DNA from 2 places in the Ferrigenium straubiae genome. Region 2 is predicted to be linked to the other one. Evidence: predicted binding sites of a transcription regulator. Region 2 holds the regulator's gene; the other holds the start of a gene.

Region 1 (15,969 bases), 630 kb from region 2:
CGTGCGGCCCGATGCGTCGGTAATGGTGCCGGAGATCATGATCGGCAGCGAGGAGCCGCGCTCCTCGAAGACTGTCTGCACCGCGAAGATCGCGGCCTTCGCGTTGAGGGTGTCGAAGATCGTTTCGATCAGCAACAGGTCGGCGCCGCCGTCGATAAGGCCGCGCGCCGCCTCGGAGTAATCGGCTACCAGCCGGTCGAAGGTGATGTTGCGCGCCGCCGGATCGTTCACGTCCGGCGAGATGGAGCAGGTCTTGTCGGTCGGGCCGAGCACGCCTGCGACGAAGCGCGGCTTGTCCGGCGTGGCGTACTGGTCGCACGCCTCGCGCGCGAGCCTCGCGCCGGCGACGTTCAACTCATAGTTGAGCGATTCCATGCCGTAGGCGTGCAGCGTGGTCGCGTTTGCGCCGAAGGTGTTGGTCTCGACGATGTCCGCGCCCGCCGCGAGGTATTCGCAATGGATCGCCTTGATGACTTCGGGCCGGGTCAGCACCAGCAGATCGTTGTTGCCCTTGAGGTCGCGCGGCCAGTCCACAAAGCGCTCGCCGCGGTAGTCCGCCTCGGTGAGCTTGTGGCGCTGGATCATCGTGCCCATCGCGCCGTCGAGAACCAGAATGCGTTGCTGCAGGAGCTGCTCGATCCGCTCGATCGTAGGGGTGTTGCCGGTCATGGTGCGGAGCCTGAAAAAATGAGAGCGGATTTTATCATGTTGGCTGCCATCCTTGACCGGATTGAGATGTGGCTGGGGTCATGTGCGGAAAAGCTAGGTAGTTTCACCTACAGATTTTGCCCTGCCGCAGGGTGATAGTTCGCACGCTGTATGCCTGAACCGCAGCTATCCCGGCTTGAATTTCCGTCGTGCTTTTCCAATACATCGAAGGAGAAAACTATGCGCAAACTGTCCATGCTGGCCCTCATGCTCACCAGTCTTGCCGCCTTGCCGGCGGCAGCCGCCGAAGCAAAGATCGACATCATCTCTCCCGCAGACGGCTCCAAAATCAAGGCCGGAATGCCAAGCCAGCTCGCCTACGAAGTCACCCTCGGAGGCGGTGCGGATCACGCCCATCTTTACGTGGACGGCAAGATGGCGGGTCTGCTGCGCCAGAAAAAGGGCAGCCACACCCTCGATCCCTTGACGCCGGGGATGCATGGAATCTGCGCCAGGCTGGTCGACAAGAATCACACGCCGACCGGCATGGAGCGCTGCATCGAGGTCACGGCGGAATAGCGATGGACTGGCAGAACCTTGCCTATTCCGCCACCCAGATAGTCCATAACTTCGGGGCGGTGGCGGTGGTAGGCGGCGCGGCCTGTGCGCTTGCGTGGCGCGAGGCGGCGGTGCAGCACCGCCTCATCTGGATCGTGCTCATCGGCTGGGCGACCCAGGCGGCAAGCGGCGCGACCTTCGGCGCGATCAGTTTTTACCATTACGGGGAGTTTCCCGACATTCATGGCATCGCTGTGGCCGCGCTCGGCGTGAAAATGGCGTGTGCAGTATCCGGCTTTGTCTTGGCGGCATGGCAGCTGTTTGCCCATCCATCGGAGATGCCAAGCCGGCCGGTCTGGATCGTCCTGTTCGGGCTGGGCGCTTTGGCGCTGAGCTCAGCCGCCGTGCTGCGCTGGTTTTCCTGAGAAGCTGCCTTAAAAATTGCTGCGGAGGGCGTCTGATGGAACTACTAGCCATTCCACTAGGCTGCCAAAATACAGCAGCCAAGTGGCTGGTTATGCGGCGTTGCGCGGTACTCGCAATCCTCATGTACTTTAAGTACATTCCGGTTGCTGCGTTGACCAGCGACTTGGCTGGCGTTTTGTGCCAGCTTAGTCGAATGGCCATGCAAGGCTCCGTGCGTCTTGCATCCATCTCTCCTCGCGAATTTTTAAGGTAGCTTCCAAGGGGTAGGGGATCACCGCGCAAAGGAGGTGCGGCTCTGGTGGTATCATTCCACCTTTGGCGGTGTGGGCTTCCTGCCCTGCGCGTTTGATGCCGCCACTACCCATGATCGAGCAATGAGTTTCTACAGCACCCCGCTACCCTATCAGCCCGATGCTTCGCGCTATTACGCCGCGCTGGCCGACCTGCCTTGGGCGGTGTGGCTGGATAGCGGCGGGATGGCGCGCTACGACATCCTGACCGCCGCGCCGCAGCGCACCTTGACGCTCGATCAGGGCTCGAAAGAGGGCGATCCGTTTACCTTGCTGCGCGACGCCCTGGGCGAGCCGGTCGCGCCGATTGAAGGAGTGCCTTTCGCCGGCGGCGCGCTGGGCTACTGGGGCTACGATCTGGCGCGCCGCATGATGGCTTTGCCGGACATCGCGCAGCCCCGCGGGCAGTTGCCGGACATGGCGGTGGGCATCTACGACTGGGCGGTTGTGCTGGATCACCGGCTGCATACAGCAAAGTTGGTGTCGCACCGGCGCTTTGCCGAAACGGCGGAGCTGCTGCCGCGGCTGCTGCTCCGTTTGCAGAATCTTCCTGCGCTTCCTGCCGATACTTTCCGCGTGCGGGGAAATATAGCCTCAAACTTCACCCCGGAAGGCTACGCGGCCGCCTTCGCGGTGGTGCAGGGGTATCTGCAGGCGGGCGACTGCTACCAGATCAATCTCGCGCAGCGCTTCAGCGCGCAGGCCGCAGGCGATGCCTTCGGCGCCTATCTTGCGCTGCGCAGCCTGAGCCCCGCACCCTATGCGGCCTTCCTGAACCTGCCCCAGACACAGATTCTGTGCGCCTCGCCGGAATGTTTCGTCAGTGTGCAAGGCGGCAAGGTCAAGACCAGGCCGATCAAGGGCACCCGCCCCCGCAGCGGCGACGCGCAGCAGGATCGCCGGCTTGCCGAAGAGTTGCGCAACCATCCCAAGGATCGTGCGGAAAACCTGATGATTGTGGATCTGCTGCGCAACGATCTGGGCAAGAGCTGTGCGCCCGGTTCGGTGCGCGTGCCGGAATTGTTCGAGGTGGAGAGCTTTGCCAACGTGCATCACCTCGTCAGCACGGTGGAGGGGCGGCTCGCTCCGGGGCGCGACGCGCTGGACGTGCTGCGCGACTGTTTTCCGGGCGGCTCGGTCACCGGCGCGCCCAAGCTACGCGCGATGCAGATCATCGAGCAACTGGAGCCGGACCGCCGCGGTGTCTATTGCGGCGCTATCGGCTATGCCGGTTTTGACGGCAACATGGACAGCAATATCGCCATCCGCACCTTGGTGTATAATGAAAAACTAATATACTGTTGGGCGGGCGGCGGCATTGTGGCGGACTCGGACCAGGCGGCTGAGTACCAGGAGACGCTGGACAAAGCCTCCGCCATGCTTGAACTGCTGCGGCGTTACGGAGGGTCTTTTGAACGTGATGTTGAAAAGGCCCGCAGTTGCACAAAGTCATGCGGTTAAAGCGCCTTTGAAGGATATTTTTCAGATATCAGGCGCCTTGCGCCGGAACCCCTATGCGCTGTTGCGCTCAAACAAGCGGGGTTGTGCGGGATATTTTATATTTGAGTGGAGTAATGATGGCACCTCAAGCTGAGCTAAAACAGAGCTGTCCCGTGATAGCCTGCCAGAACTGCGGCTTTTACCGGATCGGTTTATCCATGGGGCTCGAAAGCGCCGATACGTCGGTGCTCGACCGCTATGTGAAGAAGAAGCACATCATCAAGCGCGGAGAGGTGCTGTATCGCGTTGGCGAGGCGTTCAATCGCATTTATGCCATTCGTAGCGGATCGGTCAAGACCTGCATTTCCACCGACGACGGCCGCCTGCAGATCACCGGCTTTCATGTTCCGGGTGAACTGCTCGGGCTGAACGCCATAGACGAAAGGCGCTATAACTGCGAAGCGATTGCGCTGGAAACCACTGCGGTGTGCGAGATTTCCGTGGATTGCTTCGAGGAGTTGGCGCGGCAAATCCCGTCGGTGCATTATCAAATGCTCAGGATGATGAGCAGGGAGATCAAGCACAACCAGGAGTTGATGCTGTTGCTCGGTAAAAAGAATGCCGAAGAACGGCTGGCGACTTACCTGCTGTCGCTGTCGCGGCGGTTTGCCATGCGCAACTATTCTCCCACCCAGTTCAATCTGAGCATGTCGCGCGGTGACATCGGCAATTATCTGGGCATCGCCGAGGAAACGGTCAGCCGTATTTTTACCCGTTTCCAGGAAGAAGGTGTGGTTACCATCGAACGCCGGCATATCATGTTGAATAATCTCGAACGCCTGAGTGGCATTGCGCGTGAGCCTTACACCGCTACCGCGCAGGTTATCCCGCTGCTGCGCGCCCAGCCCTGCTGCTGATTTTTCCGCTACCCAGAGCTTAGTTCAGCAGGCCTTTATTCCCTATTGTTTCGTTGCGGAGTAGGCGCAACCCCATGTTGCGTCTACTTCGCCAATCAGATTTATAACCTGCCCTGGAATAACTGAAACCTGTTACAGCCAATTGCCTTGGCAACAAAGCGCTTGTTTCTGCGTGTCGAACAGGAAGGTTGACGCGCGTCATGGTTCCTCCGCTCAAACCCACATATTCTTTGTGGGTATTTTTTGAGCCCTAGTAATTAACTTTCAGGAGAAAATCATGCAGAAAAGAGTATTGATGGCCGTAGCGGCAAGCGCGTTGTTTGCATCATCCAATGTATTCGCAGAGGCAGGCGACTGGCTGGTGCGCGCGCGCGCAGTCAACGTCGCACCGCAAAGCAGCTCCAGCCCCCTCACGGGCGTGGCGGTCAGCAACGAGACGATCCCCGAGGTCGACATCAGCTATTTCTTTACCAGCAACATTTCGGCTGAACTGGTACTGACCTATCCACAAAAACATACTGTGACGCTGAACGGCGCGTCGCTTGGCACGTTGAGAGAACTGCCGCCGACCCTGTTGGCGCAATATCACTTCATGCCCGGCAGTTCCTTCAGTCCTTATGTGGGAGCCGGTCTGAATTACACGCGTTTTTCGAGCGTGAGCCTGGGTAACCTGGACGTCGACAGGAGCAGCACAGGCGGTGCGCTGCAAGTTGGCTTCGACATGCCGATCAATAAAAACCTGTCCTTCAACGTTGACCTGAAGAAGGTTTGGATGAAGACCGACGTGAAGACAACGGCAGGCGCTTATGTGACGACGCTCAAGATAGATCCGATCCTGTTCGGTGTCGGTTTGGGCTGGAAGTTTTAAAGTAAAAATAAGGGACCCGGCGATAGACGCTTCAAGCGGATTTTGCCGGGCCTTAATCTTTCTACATTAACATCACTTTCAGTTCCAGATAGAAAGGTTGACGTGCATCAGGGTTTTTCACGGTATTTGAACAGAGAATGACTGCAGTGATATCTCTGTGGCAGCTTGTTTATCTCATGCGCTGGTACTGGCCGCTTGTGGCACCGCTCAGTTGCGAACGGCATATTTGCCAGGTAAGCCGGGTTTGCTCAGATTGGTAACCTGTGTTGGGTTATCGAAAAAGAATATTGGCGTTCTGCCGGAAGGCGGGCGTTCGAGCGGGACTTGGTTCTTTGGGTGGTTGGCGGGGTGAATTGCCTTTCCTATTGTGAGGATGTGCACTACACTATGCCGCAATTGGTCGTTGCACCACAAAGCTGAGTCCGTTCTTGTGTTTCTTCTCCTGTGAAAGGAATGATCATGAAACTTGTCACTTTGATAGCAGCACTGATTGTTGTTTCTACGTCGGCCTCCTGGGCCGCCGCCAGCGAACCTATCCAGCCTGTCCATCGCGTAACCGTCAAGAATGTGGCGAAGATGGAATTGGGTAAGAAGCTTTTCTTCGATCCGCGACTATCCAAATCCGGTTTTATTTCCTGCAATTCCTGCCACAACCTGAGCATGGGCGGGACGGACAATTTGCAGACATCCATCGGCGACCGCTGGCAGCAAGGCCCGATCAATGCGCCCACCGTGCTGAATTCGAGCATGAACCTGGCGCAGTTCTGGGATGGGCGTGCGAAGGATCTGAAGGAGCAGGCGGGCGGCCCCATCGCCAACCCCGGCGAGATGGCCTTCACTCACGAACTGGCGGTGGATGTGCTGCGCTCCATTCCCCAGTACCGCGACGAATTCAAACGAGTGTTCGGCTCGGACGACATCAAGGTCGGTATGGTGACCGATGCCATTGCTGCTTTCGAAGAAACCCTGGTTACGCCGGATTCCCGTTTCGATAAATGGCTGAAGGGTGACAAGAAGGCGCTGAACGGCACCGAACTGGCCGGTTACAAGCTGTTCAAGGATACGGGCTGCGTTGCCTGCCATAACGGCGCCGCCGTGGGCGGTGGATCGTTCCAGAAAATGGGTTTGCATGCCGACTACAAGACAGCCAGCAAGGCGCAGGGGCGGATTGCGGTCACAGGCAAGGACGCGGATCGCATGAACTTCAAGGTGCCGATCCTGCGCAACGTCGAATTGACCTACCCCTACTTCCACGATGGCGCTGCCTGGACCCTGGAAGAGGCGGTGGATACGATGGGGAGGCTGCAGCTCGGCCGCAGTTTCAGCAAGGACGAGATCGGCCGGATAGTTGCCTTCCTGAAGACGCTTACCGGCAAACAGCCGGATTTCAAGCTGCCGATTCTGCCGCCGTCTACGGACAAGACGCCGCGCCCCAGGCCGTTTGAGTAGTTTATCGGGGCGCGTCCGGCACATTGCCGCAGTTCCGGAACGCGCTTTTGTATTGTGGGAGAAATGCATTGTTTTTAACTAGCATCAGGGAGGTATTGTGGAGACAACTCAAGCAGCACCAGTGAAATACGACATGGGAGTCGTCAGGTGGTTTTCCATCGCGGCGGTGATCTACTTTTTGGTGGGTACGCTGGTCGGCGTTTGGATCGCAGCGGAATTGGCGTGGCCGTTCTTGAATTTTGACATCGCTGAGATATCCTTCGGGCGTTTGCGCCCGCTGCACACCAATGCGGTAATTTTCGCATTTGGCGGCTGTACGCTGATGGCTACCGGCTACTATATCGTGCAGCGCACTGGTGCGACCAAGCTGTGGAGCAATGGTTTGGGGTGGTTCACCTTCTGGGGCTGGAACCTGATCATCGTGCTTGCGGTTGTCACCCTGCCGCTGGGACTCACCCAGGGTAAGGAGTACGCCGAACTGGAATGGCCGATCGACATCCTGATCGCCGTCGTCTGGCTGGCGTTCGGGCTGAATTACATCATGACCATAGCGAAGCGCAAGACTTCGCATATCTACGTGTCCAACTGGTTCTTCATGGGCATGATCGTGATGATCACCTATCTGCACGTGGTGAACAGTCTTGCCATCCCGGTCAGCCTGACCAAGTCCTACGCCATTTTCTCCGGCGTGCAGGACGCCATGATCCAGTGGTGGTGGGGTCATAATGCGGTGGGTTTCTACCTGACCGCCGGCTTCCTCGGCATCATGTACTACTTCGTGCCAAAGCAGGCCAACCGCCCCGTATTCTCCTATCGCCTGTCCGTGCTGCACTTCTGGTCGCTAATGTTCGGCTACGTGTGGCTGGGCGCACACCATCTGCAGTACACCGCATTGCCAGATTGGACCGGCTCGCTCGGCGCGGCAGTTTCCCTGGCGATGATTATCCCGTCCTGGGGCGGTGCGATGAACGGCATGATGACGCTGTCCGGCGCCTGGGATCGCCTGCGCACCGATTACATCCTGCGCTTCCTGGTGGTTGCATTGGCGTTCTATGCGATGTCCACCTTCGAGGGGCCGGTGATGTCGATCAAGACCGTGAATGCCCTGTCGCATTACACCGACTGGACCATCGGTCACGTGCATTCCGGCGCGCTGGGCTGGGTGGCGATGGTTTCCATCGGCGCGATCTACCATCTGGTGAAGAAGCTGTGGAACACCGAGATGTACTCCGACAACCTGGTCAATGTGCACTTCTGGTTATCTACTATCGGCACTGTGATTTACGTCGTGGCGATGTGGGTGTCCGGCATCATGCAGGGTCTGATGTGGCGCGATTACGACGAATACGGCACTTTGACCTACACCTTTGTTGAATCTGTAGCCGCAATGCATCCGTACTACGCGATGCGCACCATCGGCGGGCTGATCTTCCATCTGGGCGCCTGGATCATGCTGTACAACGTGGTAATGACGGTGCGCAAGGCAAGCGCCGCACGCAGCGCCCAAGCCGTTCCCGCACAAGCATAAGGAGTGAGAAATGTCTGATCGCGATAAAATCTATTCGACCAAGTTCCAGGACAAGATCGAGCGCAGCACGGTCCTGATGTTCGTGGTGGTTGCATTTGTTCTGGTGTTCGGCGGCATTGTGGAAATCGTCCCGCTGTTCTACCTGGACCGTACCATGACCCACCTGTCCCCCGATGTCAAAACCAAGGTGGACAGCAAGCAGATATCCCCCATCGTCTGGCAGCGCAAGCCGGGCCAATCCCTGGACGACTGGAAGCCGGGCGATGGCGTGCGTCCCTACAAGCCGCTTGAACTGGCGGGGCGCGAGATATATATCCGCGAAGGCTGCTATCTGTGCCATTCGCAGATGATTCGCCCGTTCCGCGACGAGAAGGATCGCTACGGCCAATTCTCGGTGTCTTCCGAATCTATGTACGACCATCCCTTCCAGTGGGGTTCCAAGCGTACCGGCCCGGACCTGGCGCGCGTCGGCGGCAAGTATTCGGATGAATGGCACCGCCGCCACCTGATGTATCCGCGTGAAGTGGTGCCCGAATCCGTCATGCCCAACTATGCCTTCCTGGATGGCAAAAAAGTGGATGTGGCCAAGGTGAAAAAAACCATGGAAGTCATGAATATGATGCCGTTCTACCCGGCCAATTACACCGAGATGGATATTGCGAGTTCGGCCGGTGTCGAGGGTAAAACCGAGATGGATGCGGTGATTGCCTACCTGCAGGGCATGGGAAATCACATCAAGTTTACCGAAGGCGTGAACTACCGTGACTAATCTACTGGGTTATCTGGGCATGGATGCGGCAGCCATGACTGTCAATGACTGGCTCGGCGTGTTCTTCACCGTAGCGGTGTCCATTGGCATGGTCTATGTATATGTCATGGTGTTTCGTCCGGCTAACAAGGACAAGTTCGAGTCGCAGCGCGGCATGGTGCTGAATGACGAAGATCAAATCAATGCAGGAGAAATGAAATGAGCGAAAAACACGAGGAATCAGGCGCGCAGACAACGGGACACGTGTGGGACGACGATCTGGCTGATCTCACCAACCAGCCTCCCAAATGGTGGATGCTGGGCTTGGCAGCCAGCATGTTATTTTGCGTGGTGTACTTCCTGTACTACCCATCCATTCCTGTCGCCACGATGAACACTTTCACCAAAGGGCTCGGTGGTTGGACGGCCATCAAGGAAATGGAAGAAGACAAGGGTGAGGTGGAGGCAGTGCGCGGCAAATTCGAAGCCAGGCTGAAGGACATGACGCCGGCAGCCATTCTGGCGGACAGCGAATTGGCCGAGTACACCATCCGTTCCGGCAAAGTGCTGTTCGGCGACAACTGCGCCGCCTGTCACGGTCAGAACGGCGTTGGCACGCACGACAAGGAAGGGCTGTTCGCGCCCGTCCTGAATGACGATGAATGGCTGTATGGCGGCAAGATCGACGACATCTACGCTTCGATCAGCGGTGGCCGCCAAGGCATGATGATGGCGCACAAGGATATGCTTACCGCTGCCGAAATCGAGGCCTTGGCCAACGCGGTCGCGAATGGCCAGCCAACCTCCACGCCGTTGTTTGCGGCAAAGGGTTGCACGGCCTGTCACGGCGCAGACGGCAAGGGTACACAGGCCATGGGAGCGCCCAGTCTGACCGACAAGATATGGCGTTTTGATGGATCGCTCGAGGGTATCAAGCGCACCATTACCTACGGCGTGAATGCGGGTAATCCGCAAGGTCGCGTGGCGGTCATGCCATCGTTCAAGGAGGCAGGCAAGCTGACCGATGCCGAAATGAAGAAGCTGGCAGTGTATGTGTACAAATTCGGAGGTGGACAGGCAGACGCGCCTGCAGCCCCTGCGGCACCGGATGCAAGCAAGGGAAAATAGCACCCTTGTCCGCGCGGGCAACTCCTGCGCGGACATTGTCTGAAGGAGAGCATCTAAAGATGAATCAGGAAGTAGCGCTTTGGGGGTAGTCGTCGTTATGGTTGTCGCATTTGCGGCTGCGACTTGGCTGCTCTACAAGGTTTGCAGGGAATGCAATGAGGGGCGATAGCGGCAATTTTTCGTTCGCATGGGTTTTGGTTATATTGCATGAAGGAGGAGTTTTAACATGAATCATGATATGGTGTTTTGGGGCGTAATTATCGCCGTAGCAGCGGCTTTTGGAGTGGTGGCATGGCTGTTCTATACGATTTACAGGAATGCAACCAAAGGCAGCAAGAGTTAATAGTCCGCACCGGTGCGGGAAAAGGAGGGGTTCGAATCCCCTCTTTTTTCATTCCGGAACCGGATGTTCTGGAACAATACCCGGCATAGAGCCAATGGGCTTGGGGAACCTGCGGAAATTTATCGAGTCCGATTTGTAATAATGAGCAGTGCGGGAATAGTGGGGCAGGATTTTTGAAAGTTGGTGCAAACCAGCCGGGAGAGAGAGCGTGGATAAGGAAACAGGACAGAAAGAGACCGGCACCGTCACGGGGATTTACCGCGAGCTGGAGCACTGGAACGTCAACAAGGGTGACAAGACGGTACATGCCAAACGCATGCCAGGTTTTTTTCGCACCCTGAAAAATTACACCCAATCGCTCTGGCTGCTGTTCTTCCTGGTACCCTATCTGCGCTGGAACGGCAAGCAGGCCATTCTGTTTGACATTGAGCATCGTCAGTTCCGTTTTTTCAATCTGACGGTATTGCCACAGGATATCTGGATGCTGTCGCTGTTGCTGCTGTTGCTGGCAATGGTCTTGTTTGCGGTGACCTCGGTGGCATCGCGGGTGTGGTGCGGTTATTTCTGCTTCCAGACTGCCTGGACCGATTGGTTCGTCTGGCTGGAGGACAAGATCGAGGGCAACCCCCAGGCGCGGCGCAAACTGGATGCCGCGCCCTGGAACCTGGAAAAGATCGGGAAAAAGTCCGTCAAGCACTTCATCTGGATGCTGATTTCCCTGCTCACCGGAATCAGCTTTTCAATCTGGTTCGTGGATGCCTACGATTACTGGGGCAGGCTGGTGCATTTCCAGTTGCCTCTGGTCGGCTGGGTGACGCTGATCACCTTCTTCTTCGGCACCTACATTCTGGCCGGACTGTTGCGCGAGCAAGTCTGCATGTGGATGTGCCCCTATGCGCGCATCCAGGGCGTGATGACCGATGCACAGACGATATTGCCGGCCTACGATTACAACCGCGGTGAGCCGCGCGGCAAGCTGCACCGCAAGGCGGGCGAGGAGGGCGCGCCGCAGGGCGATTGCATCGACTGCTTCCAGTGCGTGCAGGTGTGCCCGACCGGCGTGGATATCCGCGATGGCCAGCAACTGGGCTGCATCACCTGCGGTCTGTGCCTGGATGCCTGTGATTCCATCATGGATAAGGTAGGCAAGCCACGCGGCCTGATACGCTACGCCTCGCTGGACGAACTGGAAGGCAAGCCCGTCAAGAAGATGTACCAGCACCCGCGCACCTGGGTATATATCGGTATCATCATGATCGCCTTTGGCGGCATCGTCTATGGCCTCACCCACCTGGGTTCGTTAACGCTGAAGGTGATCCCGGAACGCCAACCCCTGTACGTTTACCTGAGTGACGGCTCGATACAGAACAAATACGAATTGAAGATCCTGAACAAGACCGACAAGGATATCAGCATCGGTGTGACGGCAGAGGGTGGTGTCAGGGATCAGGTGATCATCGGCGCCGAGCAGCCTCTGCTGGCACGCCATGGCCGCAGCACCTCCTTTACCATTTTCGTCAGGGCGCCCGGCCGGAACCTCAAGAGGGAGGTGACGCCGATCGAGTTCCGCATCCAGAGCATCGAAGATCCGCTCATCGGCGCCGAATACAAGACAAAATTCAATGGCCCAAGCGTTGATTTGGGGCGCAGGAAATAATTTCAGGAAGGGAATCAAGAACATGATTTCACAGGACAGCAAGAAGGGTTTACGCAACCCGTGGTTTCTCGGGATGTTGGGGTTGATGGCCGTGGTACTGGGGGTGAATGGCGCGTTCATCTGGCTGTCCATGCAAAATCGCCCGGCGCTGGTAGACCGGGAATACAGCGTCAAAAACCGCAAATCCGACGCCGCCACGCTGAGCAACCTTGAGGCGCACCGGGCGCTTGCCTGGCAAACCACCGTCAAGCAGCCCGGCACCGTCGCGATGAATTCGCCAGCGGCCTATGAAATCGGCGTGGCGGACCGTGCGGGGGCGCCGGTCAGCGGTGCGATGGAAGTGAAGGCTTACCGCGCGTCTGATGCAGGCCGGGACTTCACAACAATTTTCAGGGAAATCTCGCCGGGCAATTATCAGGGCTACATCAACTTTCCACTCAAAGGCTACTGGGAATTGCGCATCCGCATCAAGCGTGGCGAGGAAGTATTCGAGGTCAATACTGATCGATTCATGGTTGCGGCTACCTTGTAACGAGGCGCAGGCCAAGGCTTATTTCCCAACCCTCATGGTAAATCGGGGGCAGATGCAAAACTATTTAACCGGCTGTTTTATTGATGTTTTTAATTGTGCGCGCAGGGCTATTGGTAATCCGCTTGGCAGCGCAAGGCTTGCAACCTCAAAGAATTTCTAAAATCTTCCTAAAGTTTTCCCTGCTCCTTCCGATAACTAACTCAACGGCGGTTGATAACGTATCAATAAATAGTCAGCCAAAGTGTGCGACACAAGCCGGATAACAAACTCAGTTATTAAGGAGAACCAAAATGCCAGCCTTTATTAATACTAACATCGCGTCCTTGAATGCTCAGCGCAACCTGAACACTTCGCAGACCTCGATGCAAATCTCCCTGCAGCGCCTGTCTTCCGGTCTGCGCGTGAACAGCGCCAAGGACGACGCGGCAGGTCTTGCGATTTCCGAGAAGATGACTTCGCAAATCCGCGGCCTGAACCAGGCAGCACGTAACGCCGCCGATGGTATCTCCTTGGCTCAGACGGCCGAGGGTGCGCTGGCCAGCATCGGCAACAACCTGCAGCGTATGCGCGAACTGGCGATCCAGGCGAGCAACTTCACTTCGGCTAACGATATCGCGTCGATTGATTCTGAATTCAAGCAGCTGTTTGCCGAGAACAATCGTATCATCACCGATACCAAGTTCAACGGAACCGCGTTGCTGAGCGGAGCATTGAGCGCGCAGTTCCAGATTGGCGCGAACAACGGTGAAACCATCACCGTTACTACGGCTGGCGCAACCACGCAGACCAATGCCGGGACACTGGGTGCTACCACCACCACCGCGGCTGCCGAAATCACCAAGCTGGACACCGACATCGCCGCGATCAGCACGACTCGCGCGACTTTTGGTGCGACCCAGTCCCGTTTCGAGGCCATCATCAGCAACCTGCAAAACGGCGCCGAGAACCTGAGCGCTGCGCGTAGCCGTATCACCGATACCGATTACGCCGCAGAAACCGCTCAAATGACGCGTAACCAGATCCTGCAACAAGCTGGCACCGCGATGCTGTCGCAAGCCAACCAGGTGCAGAGCAACGTTTTGAGCCTGTTGAAATAAACACGATTAGGAGTCCCGGCCAGCAGCTTGGCCGGGACCCTTAAGCAGGATAGAAAATTCCGTTATTGATGGAGAACCAAAATGCCAGCCTTTATTAATACTAACATCGCGTCCTTGAATGCTCAGCGCAACCTGAACACTTCGCAGACCTCGATGCAAATCTCCCTGCAGCGCCTGTCTTCCGGTCTGCGCGTGAACAGCGCCAAGGACGACGCGGCAGGTCTTGCGATTTCCGAGAAGATGACTTCGCAAATCCGCGGCCTGAACCAGGCAGCACGCAACGCCGCCGATGGTATCTCCTTGGCTCAGACTGCCGAAGGCGCGCTGTCCAGCATCGGCAACAACCTGCAGCGTATGCGCGAACTGGCGATCCAGGCGAGCAACTTCACTTCGGCTAACGATATCGCGTCGATTGATTCTGAATTCAAGCAGCTGTTTGCCGAGAACAAGCGTATCATCACCGATACCAAGTTCAACGGAACCGCGTTGTTGAGCGGAGCATTGAGCGCGCAGTTCCAGATTGGCGCGAACAACGGTGAAACCATCACCGTTGCTACGGCTGCCGCCACCACGCAGACCAATGCCGGGACACTGGGTGCTACCACCACCACCGCGGCTGCCGAAATCACCAAGCTGGACACCGACATCGCCGCGATCAGCACGACTCGCGCGACTTTTGGTGCGACCCAGTCCCGTTTCGAGGCCATCATCAGCAACCTGCAAAACGGCGCCGAGAACCTGAGCGCTGCGCGTAGCCGTATCACCGATACCGATTACGCCGCAGAAACCGCTCAAATGACGCGTAACCAGATCCTGCAACAAGCTGGCACCGCGATGCTGTCGCAAGCCAACCAGGTGCAGAGCAACGTTTTGAGCCTGTTGAAATAAGCACGGTAAGGTAGAATAATCCCGGCCGGTAACCCGGTCGGGATTTCTAAACAAAGGAGAGTAAAATGCTTATCCAAAATACCGGAAACATAGCTCAAACTCCACAACCTGCGCGGTTCGCCAGTAATGGCGAGCCTAATGTTGTTGCTACCCCTTCAAACGTCGAAGCCAAACCCAGTGCGCAACTCGAGTTGCCCCAGGCTGCCGTTAAACCGGCTGCTGACCAGCAAACCTCGGCCGAGCAATTGCAAAACGCAGTGGACAGCATCAACAAGACCCTGAAGCAGGCGAACAGGAGCCTTGAATTTAGTGTAGATCAAGATACGAAAAAACAGGTATTCAAGCTCGTGGATACGGATACCGGCGATTTGGTCCGGCAATTTCCGACGGAAGAAATGCTGGCAATTTCACGCGCAATAGACCAGGTCAGTCAGGGTTTGTTGTTGAAGCAAAAGGCCTGAAAGGGTCTGGGAAGGAAACGTCATGGCAACAACATCGGGTGTCGGATCGTCATACCTTGACGTGAGTGGTCTGGTCAGTCAGCTCATGACCATTGAGCAAAGACCGCTTAACCTGCTCAAAGCCAAGGAAGCAAGCTACCAAGCCAAGCTTTCGGCATATGGCAGCATCAAGGGGGCGTTATCCAGCTTTCAAAGTACGCTTTCCGGCCTGAGTAATATAGCGAAATTTCAGGCACTGAAGGCTACCTCGTCGGATACCGGTATTTTTACGGCTTCCGCCTCATCCACGGCCGTTGCGGGGGTTTACTCGCTCGATGCGGTGACCAAGCTGGCACAATCGCAAAAACTGGCGGCAACCGGCCAAACCGACAGCACAGTGGCTATCGGTAGCGGAACCCTGACGTTTGATTTCGGCACCATTACGGGCGGTGCTTTTGATGCCCCGACCGGCAAATATACCGGCGCAGCTTTTACCTCTAACGGTACCGGCACCAAGACGGTTACCATAGACCCCGCAAACAATTCCCTGCAGGGTATACGCGATGCCATCAACGCCGCCAAAATCGGCGTGACCGCGACCATTATCAATGACGGCGGTGCTAGCCCCTATCGGCTGACGCTGACTTCGGACAGCATCGGCAAAACGAGCAGCATCAAGATCGGCGTGACTGGTGATGCGGCTTTGAGCAATTTGCTCGCTTATGATCCGGCCAACAACGCCGGACAGAATCTTGCCGAGAACGCGACGGCGCAGAATGCCGAATTTATCGTGGACGGCGCGTCCGTGAGCAAGGCAAGCAACACCATAGCCGACGTCATCCAGGGTGTCACGCTGAATTTGCAGAAAGTCACGGCCACACCCGTGAAATTGACCGTCGAGCGTGATACCGCCACGGTCAAGTCCTCCCTGGAGGGCTTCGTAAAAGCCTACAACGACTTGAATAAAATATTGGGCGACGTATCTGCCTACAATGCAGCCACCAAGAAAGGG
Region 2 (15,969 bases):
AAATCATTCGGGATGCGATGAACACCAACTTTCAAGCCGACGCTGTCCGCGACCGCGAATTCGTTTTCACGGCCAAGGACTTCGAGCGGGTGCGGCAGTTGATCTACGACCATGCCGGCATCTCGCTCAACCCATCCAAGCAGGATATGGTGTATAGCCGCCTGGCGCGCCGCCTGCGGGCGACCGGCATGAATAATTTCAGGGACTACCTGGCCTTGCTGGAAAGCAACGATGAGGCCGAGTGGCAGGCCTTCGTCAATGCGCTCACCACCAACCTGACCTCGTTCTTCCGCGAACCGCACCATTTCCCGCTGCTGGCCGAGCATGCGCTCAAGCAGAAAGGGCGGCATCCCATCTCGCTGTGGTGTTCGGCGGCTTCGACCGGAGAGGAGCCCTACTCGATGGCAATGACCATGGTGGATGCCTTTGGCAGCTTTACGCCGCCGGTCAACATTGTCGCCACCGATCTGGACACCAATGTGCTCGCCAAGGCGGAAGCGGGCGTTTATCCGGCCGAGCGCATCGAGAAGCTTTCGGATGATCTGGTGAAGCGTTTTTTCCTCAGGGGAACAGGCGCACAGGCGGGCTTCGTGCGGGTGAGGCCGGAGTTGCGCGCGATGATTACCTTCCGGCAGGTGAACCTGCTCAACAACGACTGGCAGATACGCGGCCCGCTGGATGCGATTTTCTGCCGCAACGTGATGATTTATTTCGACAAGGCGACGCAACTCAAAATACTGGAGAGGTTTGCGCCGTTGCTGCAGCCGGACGGATTGCTGTTCGCCGGGCATTCGGAGAGTTTTCACAATGCCGGGCATGTTTTCAGTCTGCGCGGCAAGACGGTGTACGAATTGGCCAAGTCAAAACCGCATGGGCATCATCATGTGCCCAAGTGACCAGGTGATCCTGAAGAGGGATCGGGAAGGAGTGCGCCGGCATGACTGAGCATGGTTATGAAGAGCTCATGGCGCCGAACCTGTATTTCGACCGGCTGCATAATTCCGAGGCGGCCAAGATATTGCCCGGCGAATACTATGCGACGGCGCGCGACATGCTGCTGGTGACGGTGCTGGGCTCCTGCGTCTGCGCATGCATCCGCGACAGGGTCAGCGGCATCGGCGGCATGAATCATTTCATGCTGCCGGACAGCGGCCAGGACCAGAACAACCCGCTGGGCGAGTCGGCGCGCTACGGCACCTACGCCATGGAAGTGCTGATCAACCAGCTGCTCAAGATGGGCGCGAAGCGCGGCAATTTCGAGGCGAAGGTGTTCGGCGGCGGGGCGGTATTGCGCGGTTTCACGGTCGCCAATATCGGCGAAAAAAATGCCGAATTCGTGCTCAAATTCCTCAAGACCGAGAAGATTCCCCTCGTCGCGCAGGACCTGCTCGATATCTATCCGCGCAAAGTGTATTTTTTCCCCCACACCGGGCTGGTCAGGGTGAAGAAGCTGAAGAAGGTGCATAACGACACGATCATCAGCCGCGAATCCGAGTACGTGACGCGGCTGCATTACGCCAAGATGGAAGGCGACGTGGAGTTGTTCAGCTGAGCGGCTGGCTTGGTTGAGTAAAGGCAGGCATGGAAAACCGGAAAATAAGGGTCCTGGTAATCGACGATTCCGCGCTGATCCGCAGCGTGATGAAGGAGCTTATCGATCGGGAAAAGGACATGGAGTGCGTGGGCGCGGCACCCGATCCGCTGGTCGCGCGCGAGATGATCAAGTCGCTCAACCCGGATGTGCTGACGCTGGATGTGGAAATGCCCAGGATGGACGGGCTGGATTTTCTGGAGCGGCTGATGCGCTTGCGCCCGATGCCGGTGGTGATGGTCTCCACGCTGACGGAACGCGGTTCCAACATCACTTTCCGTGCGCTGGAGCTCGGTGCGGTGGATTTCGTTTCCAAGCCGAAACTGGACATTACGCGCGGCATGGAGGGAGCTGCAGGCGAGATCGCCGACAAGATACGTGCCGCCGCGCAGGCGCGTGTGCGCAAGGCTTCCCCCACGCCGCCGCCGATCCAGGAAAAATTTTCCGCGGATGCGATCCTGCCCAGCGTTGCGGGAAAGTTTTCCTCCACGGAGAAGCTGATCATCATCGGCGCATCGACCGGCGGCACCGAGGCGATCAAGGAGGTGCTGACCCGCCTACCCGCCGACGTTCCCGGCATCCTGGTGGCGCAGCATATGCCGGAAAATTTCACCAAGTCGTTTGCGGAGCGCCTGAACAGCCTGTGCAAGATTTCGGTCAAGGAGGCGGAGCACAACGAGCGTATCCTGCCGGGGCACGCCTACATTGCGCCGGGGCATTCGCACCTGCTGCTCAAGCGCAGCGGGGCGAACTACATGACCGAACTGAACCAGGGGCCTCCGGTGAACCGCCACCGCCCATCGGTGGACGTACTGTTCCGCTCGGCGGCCAATGCAGCCGGTGCGAATGCGATGGGCATCATCCTTACCGGCATGGGCAAGGACGGCGCGCAGGGTCTGCTGGAAATGAAACAGGCCGGTTCGTTCACCATCGCGCAGGACGAGGCGAGCTGTGTGGTTTTCGGCATGCCGAGGGAGGCGATCCTGCTGGGCGGCGCAAGCGAAGTGCTGCCGCTGCAGAATATCGCGCGCCGTACGCTGGAATATCTGGCATCGTATAGCGGCAAGAGCAATCGTGTTTAATCATTCATCACAAGGGAGTAATCATGGCTATCAATGTACAAATTCTGGACCATGCGGCGCGCATCAACATGTACGGCCGTTTCGATTTTCAGGTGCACCGCGAATTCAAGGATGCCTATACACCGCTGCTCGGCAATCCCTCCGTGCGCGAGATCGAGGTCGAGATGAGCAAGGTGGATTACCTGGACAGTTCCGCGCTGGGTATGCTGATGCTGCTGAATGAACGTGCCAAGGGGGTCAACAAGCCGGTCACGCTGCTCAACACTTCCGGTGTGGTATCGCAGGTGCTGGGGGTCGCCAATTTCAGCAAAATTTTCAACATCAGGCAGGCGAGCTAAAGGAAGGCAGCTGTTCGGGCTGCGGCCCGGCGCTGGCGGTAAACGATCATGCGGCTGAATCTACCTGTTTCCAACATCGAGTCCCAGATGCCGGACGGGGTGATCATGGTCACCAAGACCGACCTCAAGGGCGTCATTACCTACTGCAACCAGACGTTCGTCGACATTAACGGGCGCAGCCGCGAGGAAATCATCGGCGCGCCGCACAATGTCGTGCGCCATCCCGACATGCCGCCAGAGGTGTTCGCCGACCTCTGGAAAACCATCAAGGCCAACAAGCCCTGGCAGGGGATAGTCAAGAACCGGCGCAAGGACGGCAGCTTCTACTGGGCGGTGTCCAACGTCACGCCGCTGCTGGAAAAAGGCAAAACCGTCGGCTATGTTTCGTTCCGTTACAAGGCCACGCAGGAGCAGATCGATTCCGCTTCGGAGGCATACCGGGAAATCCGCAAGGGATCGCCCCGGCTGCGCATCGAGGAAGGCAACATCATCCGGATCAAGAGTCCGCTGCTGCACTGGCTGAGCGCCGCCAGCGTCAAGGCACGGCTGTTTGCGCTGATCTTCGTTTTGCTCGGTGCCATGGTCGTGACCGGTATTTACAGCCTGTACCAAGCCGAGAAAGCACATGATCGCACGGTGGAGGGGTTGGCGACCGCCAGCGTGCAGGCCTATGCGCTGGCGACCGCACGCAGTGCGGAAGCGGCTTTCAAGGAGCAGCGGCATGCGTGGAAGAATATATTGATTCGCGGCCACGATGCGGCTTCATTGAAGCGGTACACCGTGGAGTTCGACCGGCGAAGGGAGGAGGTCGAGCAAATACTGGTGGGGCAGCTGATCCCGATCATGCAGCAGATCGGCTTGTCCACCGACGGGGTCGATGCGCTGCTGGGGGAGCATGTCCTGCTGACCAGTAAATACCACTCGGCGCTGAAAACCAGCGACGTCCGCGATTTGAAAAATATCCCGGCGATCGATGCCCTGTCCGCAGGCGTTGATCAGCAAATAACCGAGCAATTCAATGCGATCATTGCAACGATCCGGGAGGCGCAACTCCACGGGTTGGGGGATTTGAATGAAACGCTGGAAAAATCCCATAACGGCCAGCGCAGCCGTTCAGCAGCGATATTGTTGGCATTTGCGCTGGGCGGGCTGGTTTTGTCCGTCTGGTTCATCATCGGCATCCTGAGGCCGATACGCCGCGCCAGCAGCAATTTCGACAGGGTGGTGCAATTGCAGCAACACTTCCTCGAAAAAATCCTGGTACTCGAGGAATACCTCGACCGCCTCGACGAGGAGCAGCGCATCGGCAGCTATATCATGGGGCATATCACCAAGGTTCATGGCGAACTGGATCCGCTGATCCGGCATCTGATCAGGCCGGCGGAACACCTGAGCGGCGATATGTTGCTCGCGGCGCGCACCCCGGACGATGCGCTGCATATCCTGCTCGCCGATGCAGTGGGACATGGGCTGGTTGCGGCCGTCAATGTATTGCCGCTCAGCCAGGCGTTCTACGACATGACCGAAAACGGCTTCCGCATAACCCAGATTGCGGAGGAGCTGAACCTGAAAATCCACCGCTTCATGCCGGTAGATCGTTTTGTTGCGGTCACGCTGGTTTCGATCAACGTGCGCAATCGCGTCATCGAGGTGTGGAACGGCGGCAACCCGGCGCCAGTGCTGGTCGGTAAGAACGGGAAGATTTTGCACGAATGGGAATCCACCAATCTGCCGCTGGGCATCTTGCCGGGCGAGAGTTTTTCCGGCAAACCGGAGATTTTTCAATATGAGGAAAATTGCCAGTTGTGCCTGTTTTCGGACGGCTTGCCGGAGGCCGAATCTCCGCTGGGTGAGCCGTTCGGCAGGGATAGGATCCGGAAATTGTTGCAGGACAGCAACCCCAGGGGGCGCTTTGAAAATCTGGTGGGTCTGCTGGATGCGCACCTGGGCGGAAAGCCGGCGCATGACGATGTTTCGCTGGCCATGATCGAGGTCCCGACCTATCTTCGCGCGGAAGCGGTTCCGGTTGTTCATGTGCCCGTCCAGGCGATAGCGGCAGGCACCAGCAACTGGAAAATCGAGATCAGCCTCGGCGCCGCCGAACTGAAATATCTCAATATCGTCCCGATGCTGACCAATATCATCGAAAAAATTCACGTCGCCAATGAATTTGCCGCGCCGCTGTTCATGATCCTGTCCGAGCTGTTCAACAACGCGCTGGATCACGGCATCCTGCAGCTGGATTCCGGCCTCAAGCACGGGGCAGACGGCTTCGACAAGTTTCTTGAGTTGCGCGATGAACGCCTGCATGCGCTGGAAGGGGGAAAGATCGACCTCGAGATCGAGAAAGTGGTGATCGAGGGGAAATATGGCGTAAAAATCCGGGTTGCCGACAGCGGGGAGGGATTCGATTACGCGGCAGCCCTGGCGGGAGCCGAGGACAAGGTCAAGCATGGCCAGCATGGGCGCGGCATTACGCTGGTGGAAAGCATGTCCTACAAGCTGGAATACGCGGGCAGGGGCAACGATGTCACCGCCTATTACGTTTGTGCCTAGCGCTCGTTTTCAGCCCCCTTGAGCCGGAAAAATATCCTGCCTTGGCCAGCATATTGGCCGAAAGTTGTCAAACAGGTGTAAGAACGATACAAAGGTTCCTGAATAGGTAGGGAATCCCCCCTTTATTTGTGTAATCGAAGTTTGCGCAAGCCGCCGATAATTGCCATGACCCGCGGAATCCATCATGGCAGAAGACAGCGACCTAGAAAAAACCGAACAGCCCTCACAGCGACGGCTTGACCAGGCAAGGGAAAAAGGCCAGGTCGCGCGCTCGCGCGAGCTGTCCACCTTCGCGGTATTGCTGGCGGGTGGCGGCATCCTGTGGTTCATGGGGGCTTCGTTCACCCAGCACATGGTGAAGTCGCTGCGCGACGGCCTGACGCTGAACCGCGAAATGGCCTTCAATCCAGAATTGATGATCCCGCGCCTGTATGACCTCTCGCTGGATGCACTCCTCACCTTCTTTCCTTTTTTGCTCGCGGTCCTGCTTGCCGCGGTATTTTCCCCGTTGCTGCTGAACGGCTGGCTGTTCAGCATCGAGGCGCTGCAGCCGAAATTTTCCAAGATGAACCCGATCTCGGGCATCGCGCGCATGTTTTCCGGGACCGCGCTGGTGGAGCTGGCCAAGGCGATCGGCAAAGCCATCCTGGTGGGCGGGGTGGGGGCATGGGTGATCTGGCACAACAAGGATGCGGTGATGGCGCTCGGCACGCAATCCCTTGCCGCCTCAATCCCGCAGATGGGGCACCTGATCGGCGCGAGTTTTATGATGATCGTCGGCGCGATGCTGCTGATCGTGGCGGTCGACGTGCCGTTCCAGCTATGGGATCACAACAAGAAACTCAAGATGACCAAGGAAGAGGTGCGCCAGGAAGCCAAGGAAACCGAAGGCGACCCGATGGTCAAGGGACGCATCCGCAGCCTGCAGCGTGAGGCGGCGCGCCGGCGCATGATGGCAGCGATTCCGACAGCCGATGTGGTGGTGACCAATCCGACGCACTATGCGGTGGCGCTGAAGTACGGCGAGACGGGCATGCGCGCGCCGATGGTAGTGGCGAAGGGTTCGCATCTGCTGGCGCTGCGCATCCGCGAAATCGCCGAGGAAAATCACGTGCCGATCCTGGAAGCACCGCCGCTGGCGCGCGCACTGCACAAGCACACCGATCTGGGCGAATCCATACCCGAAGCGCTGTACACCGCCGTTGCCGAGGTGCTGGCCTATGTTTACCAGCTGCATCGCTACGAAAAACAAGGTGGTGCGCGTCCGCAGGAGCCGAAGTCTCTGCCGGTGCCGGTCGAGCTGGACCCGGGCGCTGTCGCCGCATGAAGAAATAAACCATGAACCCGCTGCTCACGCAAATACAGAACTTTATCACCCGGGCCGGCCTGGTCGGCATGGCCGGCCCGGTGCTGATCGTGATGATCCTGGCGATGATGGTGCTGCCGTTGCCGCCGCTGCTGCTGGACATCCTGTTCACCTTCAATATCGCGATTTCCATCATGGTGCTGCTGGTCAGCATGAACACCAACAAGGCGCTGGATTTCGCGATCTTCCCGACCGTGCTGCTGATCACCACCCTGCTGCGCCTGTCGCTGAACGTGGCCTCCGCGCGCATCGTGCTGCTGGAAGGCCACACCGGGCCGGATGCGGCGGGCAAGGTGATCGAGTCGTTCGGCCATTTCCTGGTGGGCGGCAACTACGCCGTCGGCATCGTGGTGTTCGCGATCCTGGTGATCATCAACTTCGTGGTGATCACCAAGGGTGCCGGGCGCATCGCCGAGGTGGGCGCACGCTTCACCCTGGATGCGATGCCCGGCAAGCAGATGGCGATCGATGCCGACCTGAACGCGGGGCTGATCGGCGAGGACGTGGCGCGGCAGCGCCGTGCCGAGATCGCGCAGGAAGCCGATTTCTACGGCGCGATGGACGGTGCGAGCAAATTTGTGCGCGGCGATGCGGTTGCGGGCATCATCATCCTGCTGATCAACATCATCGGCGGCCTGATCGTCGGCGTGCTGCAGCACGACCTCGATATCGGCACCGCCGCCAAATACTACACCCTGCTGACCATCGGCGACGGGCTGGTAGCGCAGATTCCGGCGCTGGTGATTTCCACTGCCGCAGGCCTGGTGGTGAGCCGCGTCGCAAGCGACCAGAACATCGGCCAGCAACTGATCGGCCAGTTGTTCAAGCAACCGCAGGTCATCATGCTGACCGCCACGATTATCGGCGCGATGGGCCTGATCCCCGGTATGCCGCACTTCGCCTTTCTGCTGCTGGCCGGCCTGATGGGCTGGCTGGCCTGGTACCTGTCGAAGAGGAGCGAGCAGGCGGTCGAAGTGGAACAGGCCGCCGCAGCGGTGACGCCGGTCATCCCGGAATCCGCCGAGGCGAGATGGGAGGATGTCGAGCAGGTCGATGTGCTGGGGCTGGAGGTGGGCTACCGGTTGATCGCGCTGGTGGACAAGGCGCAGGACGGCGACTTGCTGCGCCGCATCAAGGGCATCCGCAAAAAGTTCACCCAGGACATCGGCTTCCTGCCGCCGCCGGTGCATATCCGCGACAATCTTGACCTGCGTCCGAACGGTTACCGCATCACTCTCAAGGGCGTGGAAATCGGCAGCGGCGAGGCCTATCCGAACATGCTGCTGGCGATCAACCCGGGCAGCGTGACGGGCGAACTGCCCGGCATGCAGACCCGCGATCCGGCCTTCGGCCTGCCCGCGGTGTGGATCGACACGGCGCTGCGCGACCAGGCGCAGGTCATGGGCTACACCGTGGTCGATCCGGGCACGGTCGTGGCGACCCATATCAGCCACCTGCTCGGCACGCGTTCCGCGGAGCTGCTCGGGCGCCAGGAGGTGCAGCAGTTGCTCGATCACATCGGCAAGATTTCGCCCAAGCTGGTCGAGGATCTGGTGCCCAAGACGCTGCCGCTGGGCGTGGTACAGAAGGTGTTGCAGAACCTGCTGGAAGAAGGCATGCATATCCGCGATATGCGCACCATCCTGGAAACGCTGGCGGAAAACGCATCGCGCACCCAGGATCCCTACCATCTCACCTCGCTGGTGCGCGTCGCGCTCGGCCCGGCCATCGTGCAGCAGTTCTACCCGTCCGCACAGGAGCTGCAGGTGATCGGCATGGACAAGGAGCTGGAATATCTCCTGATCCAGGCGATGCAATCCAGCCAGAACGGCATCGGCATCGAACCTGGGCTGGCCGATACCGTGCTGCGCGAGACCCGCGCCGCAGCCGAGACGCAGGAGCAGATGGGGCTGCCGGCAGTGATGCTGGTGCCGGCGCAGTTGCGCGACTTGCTGGCGCGCTTCCTGAAGCGCGCAGTGCCGAATATCAGGGTGATTTCGCATGATGAAGTACCGGACTTCAAAACGATCCGGGTGACCGCTATGGTGGGAGGTAGAGCATGAGTATCAGAAAATACATCGCCCCGACGACACGTCAGGCTATGAAGGAAATTCGCGACGAGCTGGGTCCCGATGCGATGATCCTGTCGAATCGTCAGACCGAGCGCGGTGTGGAGATCGTCGCCATCGCGCATGGCGACATCGCCCAGTTGACCGGCGGGCACGCCGTGCAGAAACCCGAGTGGCCGGAGATAACGGCGGATGAATGGACGAGGTCGGTTGCGGAAGAGCATCCGGTGCAAGCGGCCAGGACCTTGCCCCAGGCTGTGCCGGCAACCCCGGCCAAGTCGCCGCTTCAGCCCAAGCCGCTGCAGTTTCAGCACAAGGCTGCCGAGCAGGGCAGGTCGCTGCAGCATTCCGGCAAGTTGCCGCAGCCCGAATCCGTGCAGCAGATCAGGACTGCGCCGCAGGCTCAATCTGCCCGCCCCACCGAGGCGCAACCTGCGACAGCCATGCCGGCGCAAGAAAGCATCCTCAGCGAGATCAAGTCGATGAGCGCCATGCTGCAGCAGCAGTTTGCGTCCATGTACTGGAACGATGTGCAGCTGCGCGACCCGCAGCGCGCCGGCCTGTTGCGCAAGATGCTCAATGCCGGGTTCAGCACGTTGCTGGCGCGCCAGATGCTGGACAAGATGCCCGCCGGAAAGATGCAGGGCGAGTCGTGGATCAAGGAGGTGTTCAAGCGCAACCTGCAGGTGGCGGACAAGTCGGACGATATCATCGCCAAGGGCGGGGTATACGCGCTGATCGGGCCGACCGGGGTAGGCAAGACCACCACCACGGCCAAGCTGGCGGCGCGCGCAGTGGTGCGCTACGGTGCGGACAAGGTGGCGCTGCTCACGACCGACAGCTACCGGATCGCCGCCTACGAGCAGCTCAAAATCTACGGCAAGATACTCGGCGTGGCGGTGCATGCGGTGAAGGACACCGACGACTTGCGCCTCACCCTTTCCGCATTGCGCCACAAACACCTGGTGCTGATCGACACGGTTGGCATGGGGCAGCGCGATGAGCGCGTCGGCGACCAGAACGAGATGTTCGATGCGACCGGCGTGCAGTGCCTTCTGCTGCTGAACGCCACCAGCGGCGGCGACACGCTGGAGGACGTGGTGCGCATGTACCGCAGCAACAAGGTGGTGGGCTGCATTCCCACCAAGCTGGACGAGGCGGTCAATCTCGGTACGGTGCTGGATGTGGCGGTGCGCCACCGCCTGACGATGCACTATATGGCCAACGGCCAGCGCGTGCCGGAAGACCTGCATCCGGTTAACGTGGATTACCTGCTGCACCGCGCGCTCAAACCGGTGGAAGAAAAGACGCCATTCACCCTGCGCGATCTGGATTTTCCGGTGATGATGGCTGCGGAAGGGGCGCCGCAACACGGTGGAGCCCCCGCCGGCGTACTCCTTGCGGGCGCGGGCACGGCGTGCAAGGAGACTTCCTGTGCGCTCTGACGGAGTGGATCAGGCGGAAGGCCTGCGGCGCCTGTTGGTCCTCAATCAGACGCAGGTGATCACCGTGGTGGCCGGCAAGGCCGGGGTGGGGCGCACCAGCGCGACCATCAACTTGGCGGTGGCGCTGGCGCGTTCCGGCAAGGACGTGCTGGTGCTGGACGAGAATCATGGGCCGAATAATTTACTGGACCGTATGGGCTTGTCTGCCAAGCATGATCTGCTGGATGTCGCCCAGGGGAAATGCGGGCTTTGCGATGCAGTGCTGGCCGCCAAAGGGTTTGGCGTCTTGCCTACCGCGCGCGCCATGCATGCCTTGGCGAAACTGGATCAGCCCGTCCAGCAACGGCTGGAAAACGCACTGACCGAGGCCAGTGACGGTGCGGATATCATACTGGTGGATGCCGCGATGTCCGTGCCCGGACAGCCCGAGGAGTTGGCCGGAAAACCCGTTGCGGTATCGCCTAGCCTGGCAAGCGGGGGCGCCTTGCTGGTCGTGGTGGAGGCGACCCCCAGCGGCATTACCGAGAGCTATGCCCTGATCAAGCGGCTGGCGCTGAAGGATGCGCGCCAGCAGTTCGGGATTGCGGTAAACAAGGCGGGCAATGTGCAGGCGGCGCTGACGGTGTTTGAAAATATGGCCAAGGTGGCCCGGCGCAACCTTTCGGTGCGACTGGAGTATCTGGGCCATATTCCCTCCGATGAAAGGCTCAGGTGCGCGATGCAACTGGGGAAGTCGGTGGTCGAGGCCTTTCCGTCCGCTGCTTCGGCGAAGTCCTATCTGGAGTTGTCACAAAAATTGCTGTGCCTGCCGATGCAGCGGGACGAAGCGGAGGGTGGGGTTTCCGCCATCATCCAGAGCCTGATAAGGCAGGTATCCCGGCCGGCCGTCGCGACTTCGTAATCACACTGTGGCCTTTGCTCAACACTGCAAGGAAATGGCGCACGTTGTAAACTAGCGGGCATGTACAAGGTCACCGGATTAAACGACAAGGAGCAATGCCTGCGGGAATATTCTCATCTGGTGAAACGGCTTGCGCACCAGATGATGGTCAAGCTGCCGGCCAGTGTGCAGATCGACGACATTATCCAGGCCGGTATGATGGGTTTGCTGGATGCGGCAAGCCGTTACGACGAATTTCACGGGGCACAGTTCGAGACTTACGCGACACAACGCATCCGTGGCGCAATGCTGGACGAGTTGCGCGAGGCGGATTGGCTGCCGCGCAGCCTGCGCCGCGATATGCGGCGCATCGAGGCGTCCGTCACCCGCTTGCAGCAGAAGCTGGGCAGACCGCCAAGCGAAGCCGAAATCGCTGCAGACATGGGAGTGCCCCTCGCCGAGTACCAGCAGATGCTGCAGGAATCACGCGGCGCGCAACTGGTGTATTACGAGGATTTGCACAGCGAGGGCCAGGAGGATTTTTTCGAGCGCTTCGAGCTCAGCGACGATGCCAGTCCGCTGGACATGCTGGAAGATGAACGCTTCAGGGCCGAGCTGGTGCGCGCGATCGAAAACCTGCCGGAGCGTGAGCGCATGGTGATGGGCATGATCTACGAACAGGAAATGAACCTGCGCGAAATCGGCGAAGTGTTGGGCGTGGGTGAGTCGCGCGTCTCGCAGCTGCATAGCCAGGCCGTGGCGCGACTGCGCAGCTGGATGAAAGGCTACTGATGGACAAGCTTACGCTGCTCGGGCTGGTGGTTGGCGTGACCGGTATCATGACCGGGCAGATATTGGAGGGCGGCAGCCTTTCCATCATGTTCCAGGGCGCGGCTTTCCTGATCGTATTCGGTGGCACGCTCGGTGCGGTGCTGGTGCAATGCCCGGCCAGGATATTTGTCATGGCGGTCAGGATGGGGCGCTGGGCGTTCGTGCCGCCGGTACTGCATGGCCGGGAGCTGGTCAGACAATTGACGGAATGGAGCGCACTGGCGCGCAAGGAAGGCATCCTGGCCCTGGAGTCGCAGGCTTCCGCCGTCGAGGACCCTTTCCTGAAAAGAGGGGCGCAGCTTCTGGTGGACGGAAACAGTGCCGAAAAAATCCGCGAGGTGCTGGATGTGGACATCCATACCTGGGAGCAGTCGCGCTGGCAGGCTGCGCGCGTATGGGAGTCGGCTGCCGGATATTCCCCCACCATCGGCATCATCGGGGCGATACTGGGTCTGATGCATGTCATGCAGAACCTCAGCGAACCGAGCAAGCTGGGCAGCGGCATTGCCGTGGCGTTCGTCGCGACGATTTACGGCGTGGCCTTCGCGAACCTGCTGTTCCTCCCGGTTGCCAATAAACTGAAGTCCATCATCATGCATCAGGCGGAGATGCGCGAGATGATCGTAGACGGGCTGACGGGGATCGCCAACGGCGATAGCCCGCGGCTGATCGAAACCAGGCTGCAAGGCTACCTCGAGTAGGGCGGGCATGGCGCGCCGCCGCAAACGCATCGAGCATGACAACCATGACCGCTGGATGATTTCCTATGCGGATTTCGTTACCCTGTTGTTTGCTTTTTTCGTGGTGATGTACGCCATTTCCTCGGTGAACGAGGAAAAGTACAAGACCTTCAGCAATTCACTCAGCATTGCCTTTACCAGGCATCCGGTCACCACTCCTGCCGGTATAGCATCCAGCCAGCAGGATCAGCTTGGCGCCCTGGTGGACAGGCGCACCGCGCGTTTGGGCGAGCAGCAGCGCAAAATACAGGATCGCATGAAAAACCTGGCCACCGGTTTGGGCCAGGTGATGGCCTCCTTGATCGATCAGCGCACGGTCAGCATCAATCAGACCCGACGCGGGGTGGTCATCGATATCAGTGCGAGCATGCTGTTCAGGACGGGTGAGGCAACCTTGCAGCCAGGGATGCTGGATGTGTTGCGCCAGGTGGCGGCGGTGCTGGGCAAGGAAGAACTGCCCATCGAGGTGGAAGGACATTCCGACGATGTTCCCATTGCAACCGCGCAGTTTCCCTCCAATTGGGAGTTGTCTTCCGCGCGCGCCAGCAGCGTAGTCAGGATGCTGATCGATAATGGTGTGCCGGCAAAACGCCTGGCCGTGGTGGGTTTGGCCTCGAATCAGCCGCTGGTGCCGAACGACAGCCCGGAAAATCGCGCCAGGAACCGGCGTGTAATCATTACGATCATGTCGCCCAACGTGGAGAGGGGGGGAGGCGTCGAGGAGTAAGCGGTGAAGGAGGAATGCAGGGGTTTTGTGCGGGGATATCCGTGCGTCGCTTCGGCTTCAGCCGCTTCCCAGTGATCTGCCGCTTCCCGGCGAAAAACTGGTCTGCCCATCGGGGCCATACAGATTCGCCTTGTTTACTGCACTGCTCAATACGGCAAGCGACTGCTGGTTACGGCGCAGCTTCGTCTGGATCAGTTCGCCATTGGTTTGATTGAGACTCTGGGCGCGTTCTGCCAAAACGAGGATTTCCTCCCAGACGGCCAAGCCTTGCGGGCTGTGTGTTCCGAGCCATGTGCGGATCGCTTTGGCGTCGAGTTGCGGGATATTTTTTCGCATCAAGGCACGGCGCGTTTCGGCGAGTTCGTTAAGATTGATTGCGCTAGCCGATTTCTTTTCGGACAGTTCGAGCAACTGGTCGGTGAGATTTTCCACCAGCATCCCCTGCTCCCGTTCCAGCAGGGCCACGAAGCTTAGCAGTGCCGCACGTTCGGCGGTCAGGGCGGAAAGCAATTGCGGGTCGGAAGATGGCTTCAAGTATTAAGCCTTGCTGCCGATCAGGTCGCGCACTGTTTCGAGCAGGCGGCCGGCGACGGCTTCCGAATTGACCTTGAAGCGACCTTCGGCGATGGCTTGTTTGATTTCAGCAACTTTGGCCGCATTGACGACCGGGGTGTTCGCCATGCTGCTTTCCATGCTGTGCAACTGCGCCGCCGTGGAGCCGAGCGAAACGCTGGTGTCGCCAGACGGCTGTGATGCGGGCCGCAGTGAAGGTTTTCCCTTCGCGGCATGCGCCCCTTCCCCGGTCAAGCTGGCGGGCAATGGCTTGCTGGGTTTGTCGATTTTCACGGTCATCCTCTCAGTCTGGCTACGCTTAGCTAGCAGCCGTGACTATTATATCGGCAAAATTCCCCAAAACTTTAGGGGCAGACGCTTTTTTGGCTATGGCGCGATTTCCACCACACCGCCGGCACGCGCAACTCCGCTGATTACGCGACCCGGTCCGACGCGAACTTGTACGGCCTGCCCTTCGCTCGCATTGTTCAGGGCGACTCCTTCACTGCGTATGCTGAAACCGTTGCCCTGCACGGCAAGCGTCACGACTTGGCCTTGCGTCACGCTATACGGCTGGCGCAGCATGTCCTCGCGCAACACCTGTCCGGCGGCGATGCCGTAGCGCAGCACTTTTCCGATGACTTGTTTGGGGTCGGTGAATCCTCCTGCCAGGGAAGAGTCTGTCGACTGGGTGGCAATATCCTGTTCCTGCAGCGTGTGGCCCAGCGGCAGTTGACGCGCACTGGTCAGCAAATTGAGGCTGAGCCTGATTTGCACGGGAACAAAAATGTTCCAGCCGCCCGTGGGGGGGGCATTGGCTTCCTCATTGCGTGAAGGAGGGTGGCAGCGAACTCCAACCGAGGTCTTTCCGGTCAGCTGGCTGCCGGCTGGCAGGAAGGCTTCCAGCTTGGCGCATTGAGGCAGGACGATGCGCCGGTCTATCTCATCTACCTGATAGGCGACCTTGCCGGGCAGTGCGGCAGTTTGCTGCCGCACGAAGTCGGCAACGAGATTTCTTATCTGGGCATGATCCTGCGATGCGGCGGAGTTGCGTGCCGGTGTGTCGCCTGCGGGCGCCGCTACGGCGGCAGCGGATTGCAACAGTAGAAAGGTAATCAATAAAAGCTTGTTCATGGACGGTATTGTGCGTGTTGCACGCGGTTAAGGGAAGGGTCGGAACGCCGGAATTGGAGGGGGAATCCATCGCTTATCGGCGGATGGGGGGGGGGGGGGGCGCAGGTTTAGCATGCTCTTCATGTAAATAGGTAACTTGGTACAAGTGTCGGGTTTAAACGGAGGGAGGCGGTATGGTGGATAGATTGGATGACATGCTGAGGTTTCAGCAAACCGCGCTGAGCCTGCGCGCGGCGCGTCAGGAATTGCTGGCTTCCAACATCGCGAATGCGGATACGCCGAACTATAAGGCGAGGGATATCGATTTTGCCAGTGCGTTGCGGAATGCCCTGGCGGGCACTTCCACCGAGTTGCCGGTCGTGCAGACTTCGCCCATGCACCTGGAGGGAAGAGCGGGCGGGGCGATCATGGGGGCGCCGGTGATGTACCGCAAACCGGTTCAGCCGAGCGCCGACGGTAATACGGTGGATATGGATGTGGAGCGCGCGCAATTCACCGATAACGCCTTGCGTTACGAGGCCGGCGTCAGGTTTGTCAGCGAGCAGCTGAAGGCCACGTTGGCCGCGATACAGGGGTAGTCGGAGGGTGCTTGGGTGTGCGAGCTTTTTGGCCGAATGGTTCGGGAAACTAATGGAGGCGTGTAATGTCTTTATTCAAT

What was found. The regulator FliA, encoded in region 2, starts transcription of late flagellar genes. The targets are predictions, from matches to a motif close to CTAAAGTTNNCNNAAANNNTGCCGATANNA.
Region 1: a site for FliA is predicted at 12,700-12,729, ahead of ACRRNM_RS08530 (flagellin). Genes of this name have one in related genera too.

What each region holds. Positions count from the first base shown of each region.
Region 1 is NZ_CP194331.1:1,763,321-1,779,289, reverse strand. It holds gene metH (methionine synthase) at 1-669, opposite strand, end outside; gene ACRRNM_RS08590 (hypothetical protein) at 889-1,227, shown strand; gene ACRRNM_RS08585 (hypothetical protein) at 1,230-1,631, shown strand; gene pabB (aminodeoxychorismate synthase component I) at 2,007-3,383, shown strand; gene fnr (fumarate/nitrate reduction transcriptional regulator Fnr) at 3,497-4,279, shown strand; gene ACRRNM_RS08570 (OmpW/AlkL family protein) at 4,557-5,147, shown strand; gene ACRRNM_RS08565 (cytochrome-c peroxidase) at 5,607-6,596, shown strand; gene ccoN (cytochrome-c oxidase, cbb3-type subunit I) at 6,694-8,124, shown strand; gene ccoO (cytochrome-c oxidase, cbb3-type subunit II) at 8,135-8,893, shown strand; gene ACRRNM_RS08550 (hypothetical protein) at 8,886-9,095, shown strand; gene ccoP (cytochrome-c oxidase, cbb3-type subunit III) at 9,092-10,000, shown strand; gene ccoG (cytochrome c oxidase accessory protein CcoG) at 10,552-12,000, shown strand; gene ACRRNM_RS08535 (FixH family protein) at 12,023-12,532, shown strand; gene ACRRNM_RS08530 (flagellin) at 12,823-13,629, shown strand; gene ACRRNM_RS08525 (flagellin) at 13,711-14,517, shown strand; gene ACRRNM_RS08520 (flagellar protein FlaG) at 14,583-14,978, shown strand; gene fliD (flagellar filament capping protein FliD) at 15,001-15,969, shown strand, end outside.
Region 2 is NZ_CP194331.1:2,395,028-2,410,996, forward strand. It holds gene ACRRNM_RS11620 (CheR family methyltransferase) at 18-896, shown strand; gene cheD (chemoreceptor glutamine deamidase CheD) at 938-1,552, shown strand; gene ACRRNM_RS11630 (protein-glutamate methylesterase/protein-glutamine glutaminase) at 1,582-2,673, shown strand; gene ACRRNM_RS11635 (STAS domain-containing protein) at 2,697-3,011, shown strand; gene ACRRNM_RS11640 (SpoIIE family protein phosphatase) at 3,060-5,567, shown strand; gene flhB (flagellar biosynthesis protein FlhB) at 5,752-6,894, shown strand; gene flhA (flagellar biosynthesis protein FlhA) at 6,906-8,996, shown strand; gene flhF (flagellar biosynthesis protein FlhF) at 8,993-10,447, shown strand; gene ACRRNM_RS11660 (MinD/ParA family ATP-binding protein) at 10,437-11,348, shown strand; gene ACRRNM_RS11665 (RNA polymerase sigma factor FliA) at 11,409-12,119, shown strand; gene ACRRNM_RS11670 (flagellar motor protein) at 12,119-12,859, shown strand; gene motD (flagellar motor protein MotD) at 12,867-13,625, shown strand; gene ACRRNM_RS11680 (flagella synthesis protein FlgN) at 13,683-14,135, opposite strand; gene flgM (flagellar biosynthesis anti-sigma factor FlgM) at 14,163-14,471, opposite strand; gene flgA (flagellar basal body P-ring formation chaperone FlgA) at 14,565-15,311, opposite strand; gene flgB (flagellar basal body rod protein FlgB) at 15,485-15,889, shown strand; gene flgC (flagellar basal body rod protein FlgC) at 15,955-15,969, shown strand, end outside.